Regions from separate parts of the Bradyrhizobium sp. USDA 3315 genome, predicted to be linked through region 1. Evidence: riboswitches for the same ligand, from Rfam matches in the RefSeq annotation. Region 1 holds a riboswitch; the other holds the start of a gene.
The links. A riboswitch is a leader RNA that binds a small molecule or an ion and turns the genes downstream of it on or off. The one in region 1 is predicted to bind ZMP and ZTP.
Positions count from the first base shown of each region.

Region 2: another riboswitch for ZMP and ZTP. It lies ahead of ACVIYL_RS29295 (bifunctional 5,10-methylenetetrahydrofolate dehydrogenase/5,10-methenyltetrahydrofolate cyclohydrolase); the one in region 1 lies ahead of ACVIYL_RS31470 (serine hydroxymethyltransferase).

Region 1 covers NZ_JBSRYP010000001.1:6,710,898-6,715,736, forward strand. The annotation lists gene ACVIYL_RS31465 (hypothetical protein) at 28-183, opposite strand; gene ACVIYL_RS31470 (serine hydroxymethyltransferase) at 271-1,542, opposite strand; ZMP/ZTP riboswitch at 1,579-1,664, opposite strand; gene ACVIYL_RS31475 (YybH family protein) at 1,954-2,400, opposite strand; gene ACVIYL_RS31480 (winged helix-turn-helix transcriptional regulator) at 2,502-3,194, opposite strand; gene ACVIYL_RS31485 (response regulator transcription factor) at 3,405-4,067, opposite strand; gene ACVIYL_RS31490 (histidine kinase) at 4,064-4,839, opposite strand, start outside.
Region 2 covers NZ_JBSRYP010000001.1:6,276,700-6,281,538, forward strand. The annotation lists gene ACVIYL_RS29270 (hypothetical protein) at 43-474, shown strand; gene ACVIYL_RS29275 (VOC family protein) at 490-873, opposite strand; gene ACVIYL_RS29280 (hypothetical protein) at 1,137-1,772, shown strand; gene ACVIYL_RS29285 (hypothetical protein) at 1,988-2,515, shown strand; gene ACVIYL_RS29290 (hypothetical protein) at 2,636-3,043, opposite strand; ZMP/ZTP riboswitch at 3,263-3,342, shown strand; gene ACVIYL_RS29295 (bifunctional 5,10-methylenetetrahydrofolate dehydrogenase/5,10-methenyltetrahydrofolate cyclohydrolase) at 3,358-4,221, shown strand; gene ACVIYL_RS29300 (MaoC/PaaZ C-terminal domain-containing protein) at 4,351-4,803, shown strand.

The DNA of each region.
Region 1 (4,839 bases):
TGGCTTGGTGCCCGCCGGACGTAGCTCTCACAGCCTGGACAGTGCCAAGCCGAGGTAACCGATCAGCGCACCGGTGCTGAGAATGATGACGACGAGCGCCTGTTCCGAGCGTGCTTGCAAGGTTTTCCGGCTCACGGCGTTGGACGCTCCGTCTTCGAGATCATGCGGTCCAACGAACAGCATCAATTTCCGTTCCGGTCCTTCCCCCGGGAACCTTCACGACCTGCCGAGTGACGCGACGAATGCGGAACAGGAATGCGGGTCGGCCGCCTATGAGGGCGGTGCGATCCCCGGAACGGGGAAAGCGCGGCACATCTCGACGCTGTTCGACCTCAGTCGCTTGACGACCGCTGCATCTCCCTTCGACCGGAGGGATTCCGCAGTGAGTTCGGCGATCAGGCGCATTTCGGGCTCGCCCATGCCGCGCGTGGTCGCCGCCGGCGTCCCGAGGCGGATGCCGCTCGGCCTGAGCGGCGGCCGCGGATCGTCGGGAATGATCTGCTTGTTTGCGGTGATCCCGACGGCGTCGAGAATGTTCTCGGCCGCGCCGCCGTCCAGGCCGACGCTGGCCACCGTATCCACAACCATCATGTGATTGTCGGTTCCGCCGGTGATCAACGTCATGCCGCGTTCCATCAACGCTTCGGCCAGGACCTTCGCGTTGCGCATGACCAGTCTTGCATAGGCCTGAAAATCGGACGTCGATGCCTTCTTCAGCGTGACCGCGGTTCCGGCCACAACGTTCATGTGCGGACCTCCCTGCAGTCCCGGAAACACCGACGCGTCGATCTTGCCGGCGAACTCCCGGCGACAGAGAACGATGCCGCCGCGCGGCCCGCGAAGCGTCTTGTGCGATGTCGTCGTCATCACGTCGAAACCCGCATCGAGCGGATTGCGCAAGGCGTTGCCGGCGATCAGGCCGCCGTAATGGCTGACGTCGGCCATGGTCAGCGCACCCACCTCATCGGCAATGCTCTTGAAGGACGCATAATCCAGATCGCGCGGATAAGAGCTGTAGCCGCACAGCACCAGCTTCGGACGGACGTGCCGGGCCATGGCGCGGAGCTCATCGAAATCGATGGCGCCGCCGTTTGACGGCTGCGTCTTGTAGCGGGCGAAGTTGAAGAGCCGCCCCATGTGCGACACCGGCGCGCCATGGGTGAGATGGCCGCCGTGTGACAGGTCCATCGCCAAGATCGTATCGCCGGGCTGCAGCAGGCCGAGATACACGGCCTGGTTCATTGGCGACCCGGACAGAGGCTGAACGTTGGCATGTTCGGCGCGAAACAGCGCGCAAGCGCGCTGTCGGGCAAGGTTCTCTATCTGGTCGGTAAATTCCTGGCCGCCGTAATAGCGGCGTCCCGGATAGCCCTCGGAATACTTGTTGGTGAACACCGATCCGAGCAGCTCGAGCACCTCGGGATAGGTGTAGTTCTCCGACGGAATCAGCTCGACGCCGTCTTGCTGGCGGCGCTCTTCGCCCTCGAGCGCAAGGGCAACTTCCGAATCGTTGAGATGGAGTTCATTGCGGAATGACGGCATGGTCCGGGCTCCCTAAGACGCTGGATCATCAGCTGAACGGGTTGCCCAGGCGAACGGCGTTGGAACCCTTCGCGCTTCACCGTGGTCAATTCCACGTAAGCTCGCCAGTCGCGCGAGGGACGAATGAGCCTGCGAGGCTCATCGCGAGCAGAAGGCTATCCAATCCCCGGCGGGCTCGCAAGGGTTGGTTGCTGGCGCCGCCGCGGGCCCAGCGTTGGGCGAGATCGAACATCTGGCGACAGCCACGGCAATGGCGACCAAACCGAGGGACGTCCGGCTTACCCAATGAACCGATGTCCCGATGATCAATGCCGTCTTCGGCTGAGGGCCAACAAGGTGCATGACCATCCGTCACTTGCGGCCCGTCAGGCTTGCGGGGTGGCTGACCGTGTGGCTGTGGCACCCGCGAATCTATTCCTTGACGAAGATATGAGACTTTATCTTCCACTGCCCGTCGGGTTGGCGTTCAAGCAGTCTCACGGTGCTGCCAGAAATTGGCGCCGCCTTCTCATTTACTACTAGCGTGGCCGTGAAATGCGAGGTGGTGTAGGCGTAGTTTCCCATGGGCAACACATCGAGCAGCTCAACCTTGTGATCTCTGACGCTTCTTCCCCGCCCGGCAAAGAAATTACGGATTGCCAAAGGGCCGGTGACTGGCTGCGCACCAGGCGGCATCAATCTGGCGTCAGCGGCATACAACGGTAACAGGGCATCGAAGTCTGCGTTGTTGATGGCGGCATCCCATTTGGCAGCCGCCGAGGAAAGTTCGTCGGCAGGTGGGGCTGCCCCTGCGGGACTGACGCAAATACAAGTAAAGATCAACAACAGGGTGCATGAAAGAAGAGAAGGGCGGCTCATCTTTGCCTCCTTTAGCTGAGATGCTTAGCGCGGGAGCGCATTCGCAAACGCTATAGCCGAGGCAAGCAGAACCACTAGTCCAGAAAGTGGACTGGATATCCTCAACTGGCTGAGACTCGATCTGCGGCCGCCGGCGCCTCATCGGCATATTTGCTGCGTGGGAACCAAGCCCGCATGCTGTTCACAAGATGCCTGGGACCGTCGATCTCGATTTTGCCGAGCTCACACGCCCGTAGCAGCGGCATCTCGTCTACGAAAATCTGCACGAGCGTCAGCAGACTCGCATAGAGGCTGATATCGACCTTGAAGCCGGGGTCATCCCAGCAAAGATCGGCTTCCTCCTTCTTCACAACAAACCACCAGCGCTTTGGCCGAGCGTCCGCAATCTCGATGTACAGAACGAAGTCGCATGGAATGTGCCTTAGATCGAACGAACGGCGCATATTCCACATGAGCCGGCCCGCGTGAAGTTCGTTGGGTGTGAGCTGGCTGCGAGCCCATTTGTGGCCCCAATAGCCCATTGCATCGATAATTGGCCTGGCTTCCCTGGCTGCCTGGGTTGGATGGTACTCCCAATGCCCGTTATCGCCTGATCTGCGTGAGATTAGCCCGGCTTCTTCTAGCGTTTGCAGGCGCTTGGAAAGGAGGGTCGGCGACATCTGCGGGATGCCGCGGCGAAGCTGGTTGAAGTGGTGGGACCCCAGCAACAGTTCGCGGAGCAGGAGCGGGGTCCACCGCTCCGTGAGAATTTCCGCAGCTTTGGCTACGGGGCAAAATGATCCATAGCCTTTCATGACGAGAACTTTAGCATCACGAGGGCCACCAAGGTAGTCCAGGTTCTGAACTATGTCCCAGACGAGCCAGCATCGAGGCTGTCCTGGAGGTCTGTTACGCGATTTTCTCGAGACTCGGCCATTCGACGATGCCGGCTCGATGTTCGGTTTGCCCGGAGGCAGATGCGGCTCGATTTGCCAGTACGCGGCCTGGCTGGTGCCACCGCGGGCTCAGCGTTCGCCGAGATCGATCTGCGTGAGGATGCCTTGCCGCAGCGCGAGGCGGACCAACTCGATATCGGTGCCGACGCCGAGCTTGTCCTTGATCAGGGAATGCAGGTTCGCGACCGTCTTGGGGCTGAGGTGCAGTGCCTCGGCGATCTCCTCGGTGGTGTTTTCCGCGAGCAGCATCCGCAGCACCTCGAATTCCCGCGCGGTCAGGAGGTCGGCCGCCTTGGTCTCGCCGGCAAGGTGGCTGAGCGCGAGCTCGTGGTCGATATCCGGGCTGATCGCGATCTTGCCCGACAGCGCATCCATCACGGCGTGCACCAGCGTCTCCGGCGGGCTGGTCTTGGTGACATAGCCGCTCGCGCCGGCGCGGATCGCCTGCACGGCAAAGGCGGCGTTCTGGTGCATGGTGAACACCAGGATTTTTGCGCGCCTGTCCCACTGCCGGAGGCGGCGGATGGCCTCGATGCCGCCGATGCCGGGCATCGACAGGTCCATGATGACGAGGTCGGGCCCGGTCTCCTTGTAGAGGCGGTAGGCCTCGACGCCGTCGGAGGCTTCGGCGACGACGCAGAGGCCCGGCTGCTTCTGCAGCATCGCCCGGTAGCCCTCCCGGACGACGGCGTGGTCGTCGACCAGCATGATGGTGCGCGCCGCGTGGCTCATGCCGCGCGCTCCACCGGTGCGGCCTCTCGGCTGGCCGCGACGGGAACGATGACGCGGAGCGAGGAGCCGCTGGGCTGTCCAGTCTCGAAGCTGAGCCGCCCGCCCAGCGCGGCGACCCGTTCGCGCATGCCGAGCAGGCCGAGGCCGGACCTGAGCTGGGGATCGCCTTTGGGATCGGGATCGCCGGGCTGGCCGTCATCCTCGATCGCGAGCACGATCGCGCTGTCGCCGCCGCCGGGCGCCGCCTCGCGCATCTCGAGCCGCAGCATCACGCGCGTGGCGCCGGCATGCTTGGCGGCGTTGGTGAGCGCCTCCTGCACGATGCGGTAGAGATTGGCGCTGACGGAGGCGGCAAGGTGCTCGAACGATCCCGATATGGCGATCTCGAACCGCGGCTGTCCGCGGCTGCGGCCGTTCCAGCCGGCGACCAGGCCCTCGAGGCTGGCCGCAAGTCCGAGTTCGTCGACATCGGGCGGGCGGAGCCGGAAGAGGGCGCCGCGCAACGTCTCCATCATGTCGGTCGCGGTCCGCGCGATGCCGTCGCATTCGGCGAGCAAAGGCGGGCAATCCGCGGCGGCGGTCTGGCGCGCCGAGGCGGCTAGCGCGCGGATGGCGGCCAGCGACTGCCCGAACTCGTCATGCAGCTCGCGCGCGAGGTGGCGGCGCTCCTCGTCCTGCACCAGGATCAGTTTCTGCGTCAGCGCGTTGCGGTCGGAGAGCGCGGCGGCGAGGCGCTCGGCGAGCTGGTTGAAGACATCGCCGATCGCCGACA
Region 2 (4,839 bases), 430 kb from region 1:
ATGGCTCTGGTTGCACTGGCCGGTGAGTGCTGGAGCAAACACATGTCTGACTGGATTGAATCCGGCGGCCATTGGGCACGCCCTCGCAGGCTCAATGGAACTCCGGCCCGCTATACGGGCCACATGATCGTATCCCTCGTGCTGATAACGCTGGTGTTGGTCGCGGCCATGCGAATCGCGCAGGCGCGCGATCCCGACGGCCGCTACGCCAATTCGCCGCTGAAGGAATGGTTCGACGGCCTGCGCAGCGGCAAAGGGCCGTGCTGTTCGGATGCCGACGGCACAGCGGTCAGCGATGTCGACTGGGAATCCAAGGACGGGCACTATCGTGTGCGCCTCGACGGGGCGTGGATCGATGTCCCCGACGAGGCCGTGGTCACCGAGCCCAACCGGGTCGGCCGCGCTATGGTCTGGCCGATTCCCAGCTACATGGGCGTGACGATCCGCTGCTTCATGCCTGGCAGCATGACTTAGCGCCGCACGCGTGGCTCAGACGTATTTCTGGTCGCGCTCGAGCAGTTCGATCGAGATGCCCTGCGGGCCGCGGATGAAGCAGATCCGCACGCCCGGACGGATCGTGGTCGGCTCCTTGGTGAATTCGACGCCCTTGGCCTTGATCTCGGCGGCGACCGCGTCGATGTCCTTCACCGTGAGCCCGAAATGATCGAGCCCCTGATAGGGCGTCACCGGCGCGGCGTTGACGCCGTCGCCCTGGGCCACCTCCGCAATGAACACCTTGGCGCCGCCGAGCTGGACGTCGATGCGGCCGGGGCCGCGGATGATCTCGCCGCCGAGAATGTCGCGCAGCCAGGTCGCGGTAGCCTCGGGATCGGGACTGCGCAGGTGGACGTGGTCCCAGGTGACGACAGGCATTGCGATCTCCTTGTTGTTGTCGTGCTGCTGTTCGGTGCGCGGCACTCGCTCCCGGGCGGCGCAAATCTAGCGAGCGGTCTGCTGGGATACCATCCCTCCGTTATGCCTGCCCAAGATTGTCGTCCCGGAATGAAACCATTGCGGCCGTCAGCGATTGTCTTCGCGTGGCCGCTCGACCTGCGGCCGTCCCGGAAGCCGCGCGGTGCGGCTTCCTCTCTGTGTGGGGGGCGGCCCGATCAGGCCGCCAGGGTGAGGGCACGACGATGCGGATCGGCTTGGCGTCGTTTCGGAGGTTGGCCGCCGGACGTCTCGGTGAAGGGGGCTTCTACGCCAGCCTGCTGCTGCCGCTGATTGCGCTCGCCGGGATCGCCGCATGGTTCATGCTCCCCGAGCCGAGCGACGCCGGAGACCAGGATGCCTGGCCGGTGTCGTCCATGATCCGCACCGCGCAGAATGCCCCGACCGGCGCGCAACCAGCCCAAATCACAAATCAGACCGCGAGGGATGCGCTAGCCGCACCGGCGGACGAGCCGACCACCGTCGGCGTGGCCATCGCCCCACAGGGGGCAGAGGAGGCCAAGCCGTTCGGGCCCGGCGCTGAAAGGCCGCCGCTGGACAAGCTGCGGATCGCCTCGCAATCGTGGCGGCGCGGCGGGTTGGGTTCGAAGGCGCTGGTCACCCTGACGCTGCGCAATGCCAATGATTTCGCCGTCAAGGATATCGAGATCGCCTGCGCCTTCATCCGCCGCGACGGTCGGCCGCTGACCGAGCGCAAGCGGCTGATCTCCGACACTATCGCCATGAAAAGCCGCAAGACCTACTCGCAAATGTTGGTCGGGTTCGTCAACGTTAACGCAAACAAGGCGAAATGTTCGGTCGTGACGGCGAGCCGCCTCTAATTCCCGGCATCTCGAAAAAGTGACCGCGAATTGACCTGCCGGGTGAACCGTAACGGCCGGACAGGAACTAACTAATAAACCAGCCGTTGATGAACGACCCGGGAGCGCGGATAGCGTCCGGGTGATCATGCGCAGACGATGAAATCGCCCGCGCGATGACTGATGTCGTCGCGCCGAGATGAGCCGCGCCCTGCTGCGCGGGGGGAGCTACCAAAATGCCTGTGGCGCGTTATTTCCTGTTCGTTGGTGGAGTGCTGCTCGCGCTGCTCTTCGTCGTCAATGCCATCGTGCCGCAGGAGGCCGTGGTCGCCGGCCAGAACCAGGGACTGTCGTCGCCGGGCGTCGACAAGACCATGGTGCGCATCAAGTCGACCCAGAAATTGCCCGAGCGGGTGGTCTACGACACCAATTTGCCGACCATTGTTCCGGCGCAGGTCAACGCGGTCGCCGCGGCCATCCCGTCGGCTACGGGCGATGCGTCGGCGCAAGCCCGCGTCCGCAATACGTTCGCCCAGTTCATTCCGCCGGAGAAGGCTGACGCGCAGAAGGTCGCGGCTGAGGCAAAATCGGCTGAACAACCGGCGCAGGCCCAGCCTCAGCAGCCGAAGAAGCGCAAGGTCGCGCGCTACCATGCCCATCCCCAGCAGCCGATGCGGCTGGCGCAGCCCGGCATGTATCAGCCTTACCGCGTCGCGCAGCAGCAGCCGCGCATGGGCTTCTTCGGCGGCTTCGGGACCTGGTAAGAAAAGGCTGCCGCAGCCGGCAATCGATCCGCCGCCGCAAACACTTGCGGCGGCATTTTCATGTCCGCGATCAGGCACGTCGCCGGATGCGGGAAGGCGTCCGAGCGCCGCCCGCTACCTTTAGCGCGGCAGGCGCGGGATCTTGTCCGCGAAGCCGTTGTAGCAGGTCAGCCGCTCGTCCTCTTCCTTCACGAAGCGGCAATCGTTGACGCCCTTGGCCGGGGCGGCCTTCGGCTTCGGCTGCGGCTTGAAGATCTCGTCGTAGCAGATCAGCCGTTCCTTGGTGGCATCGTCGATGTCCTGACAGGCCTGAAGCTTCTGGGCGACCGATTGCGGCTTGCCGGGCGCGGCAGGCTTCTCGCCCTTCTTGGCGGCCGACTTCTTGCCGACCTGGACCAGCGGCTTGTCGCCGACCATCGGCTGCGAGGTCGCTGCCGGCTTGTCGGCGTCGGCGGGGGCCGGCGTGGTGCCCTGGGCGAGCGCGGCAGCCGGGCAGAAGAGCGCCAGCGCGAGGATGATATGTCTCATGTCGAAAATGTCCGAAATGGCGTGATGACCGGAAGGGATGGCGCCGGGGATCGGAAAAGCCCGGCAAGCGCCGAGACTTAACGCAAGTCTTGCCCGAATCCTACCCCCAGAGGTGACCCGCCCGGCACCGATCCACCGGCAAAAGTGAGGGCAATTCGTCGCCGTTCGACCCGCGGGGAGAGCGTGAATTGCCTTTGCCCGGCGGGGCGGCTATGACCACGCCATCTGCGCGACTGGCGCTTGGATGGACCACCATCGGGGAGCGTAGAGACTGAACGCCGCGCGCCTGGGCACCGCTTCGAAACGGAGGTGCCATGACGGCGAACATTCTCGATGGGCATGCACATGCCCAAATTGTCATCGACAAGATTGCTGGCGAACTCGACCGGCTGCCCCGCGCGCCGGGGCTTGCGGTCGTGCTGGTCGGCTGCGACCCGGCGAGCCAGATCTATGTGCAGAGCAAGGTCAGGATGGCCGAGCGGCTCGGCCTGCGCGGCGAGGTCGCACGCCTGCCGGATGATGCCAGCGAGTCCGATCTGCTTGCCGGAGTAGAGGCGCTCAATGCGCGCGACGATATCGACGGCATCCTGGTGCAGCTGCCGTTGCCGGCGCATATCGACGCCTTGCGCGTGATGGCGGCGGTCGATCCCGCCAAGGATGTCGACGGCCTGCACGCCCTGAACGCCGGCCGGCTGTTTCACGGCGATGACGCGCTGGTGCCGTGCACGCCGCTCGGCTGTCTCCGGCTGATCAAGTCGGTCCGATCAGACCTCACCGGCGCCCATGCCGTGGTGATCGGCAGCTCCAACATCGTCGGCAAGCCGATGGCCGCGTTGCTGCTGCAGGAGCACGCGACCGTGACGCAGACCCATATCCACACCCGCGGCATCAGCAGGATCTGCCGCGAGGCCGACATCCTGGTGAGTGCGGTGGGCAAGGCCGGCCTCGTGCGCGGCGACTGGATCAAGCCCCAGGCCATCGTCATCGACGTCGGCACCACGCGCGTCGAGAGGCCGGACGGCGGCTATGCGGTGTGCGGCGACGTCTCGTTCGACGAGGCGGTGCAGGTCGCCGGCGCCATCACGCCGGTGCCGCGCGGCGTCGGCCCGATGACGATCGCCTGCCTGATGGAGAACACGCTGAAGGCGGCAAAGGCGAGGGCGGCGCGGCTGCATTAGCGCGGGATACCTGCGGCGATATGCGAGCGGTGGGTGTCGCTCGCGCATCACGCGCGAAGTTCATGACGTCCGGGGTAATGGAAAGCCCGCACCATTCGTCTATCGTCGCGCGACAGATGGAGGCGCGCGATGCTGTATGCGGAAGATCTCACCGAGGGCCAGACGTTCAGGCTTGGCAGCTACACGATCGGCGAGGCCGAGATCCTGGAGTTCGCCGGCAAATACGATCCGGTGCCAATCCATGCCGATCCCGTCGCGGCTGCGGCAGGCCCGTTCGGCGGACTGATCGCAAGCGGCTTCAACACCATTGCGATCTATCAGCGGCTCGTCGTGGAGGCGATCTGGACCAAGGTGGCGGGGATCGTCGGGCGGAGCTTCGAGATCCGCCTGCCGAGCCCGGTTCGGCCCGGCGCCACGCTCACCGGCCAATCCCAGATCCAGAAGATCACCATCAGGCCGGAGCGGCGCGACGCTGTTGTGATCTTCAAGACGGAGCTGGTCAACGACGAGCAGCGCCCGGTTCTTGTCCTCGTGCTCGACGCGCTGATCCGCATGCGGCCGGCGGAGCAGGGGCCGGTATAGGCGCGGCCTGAGGGGCATCCCGAAGTCATCCGCCTC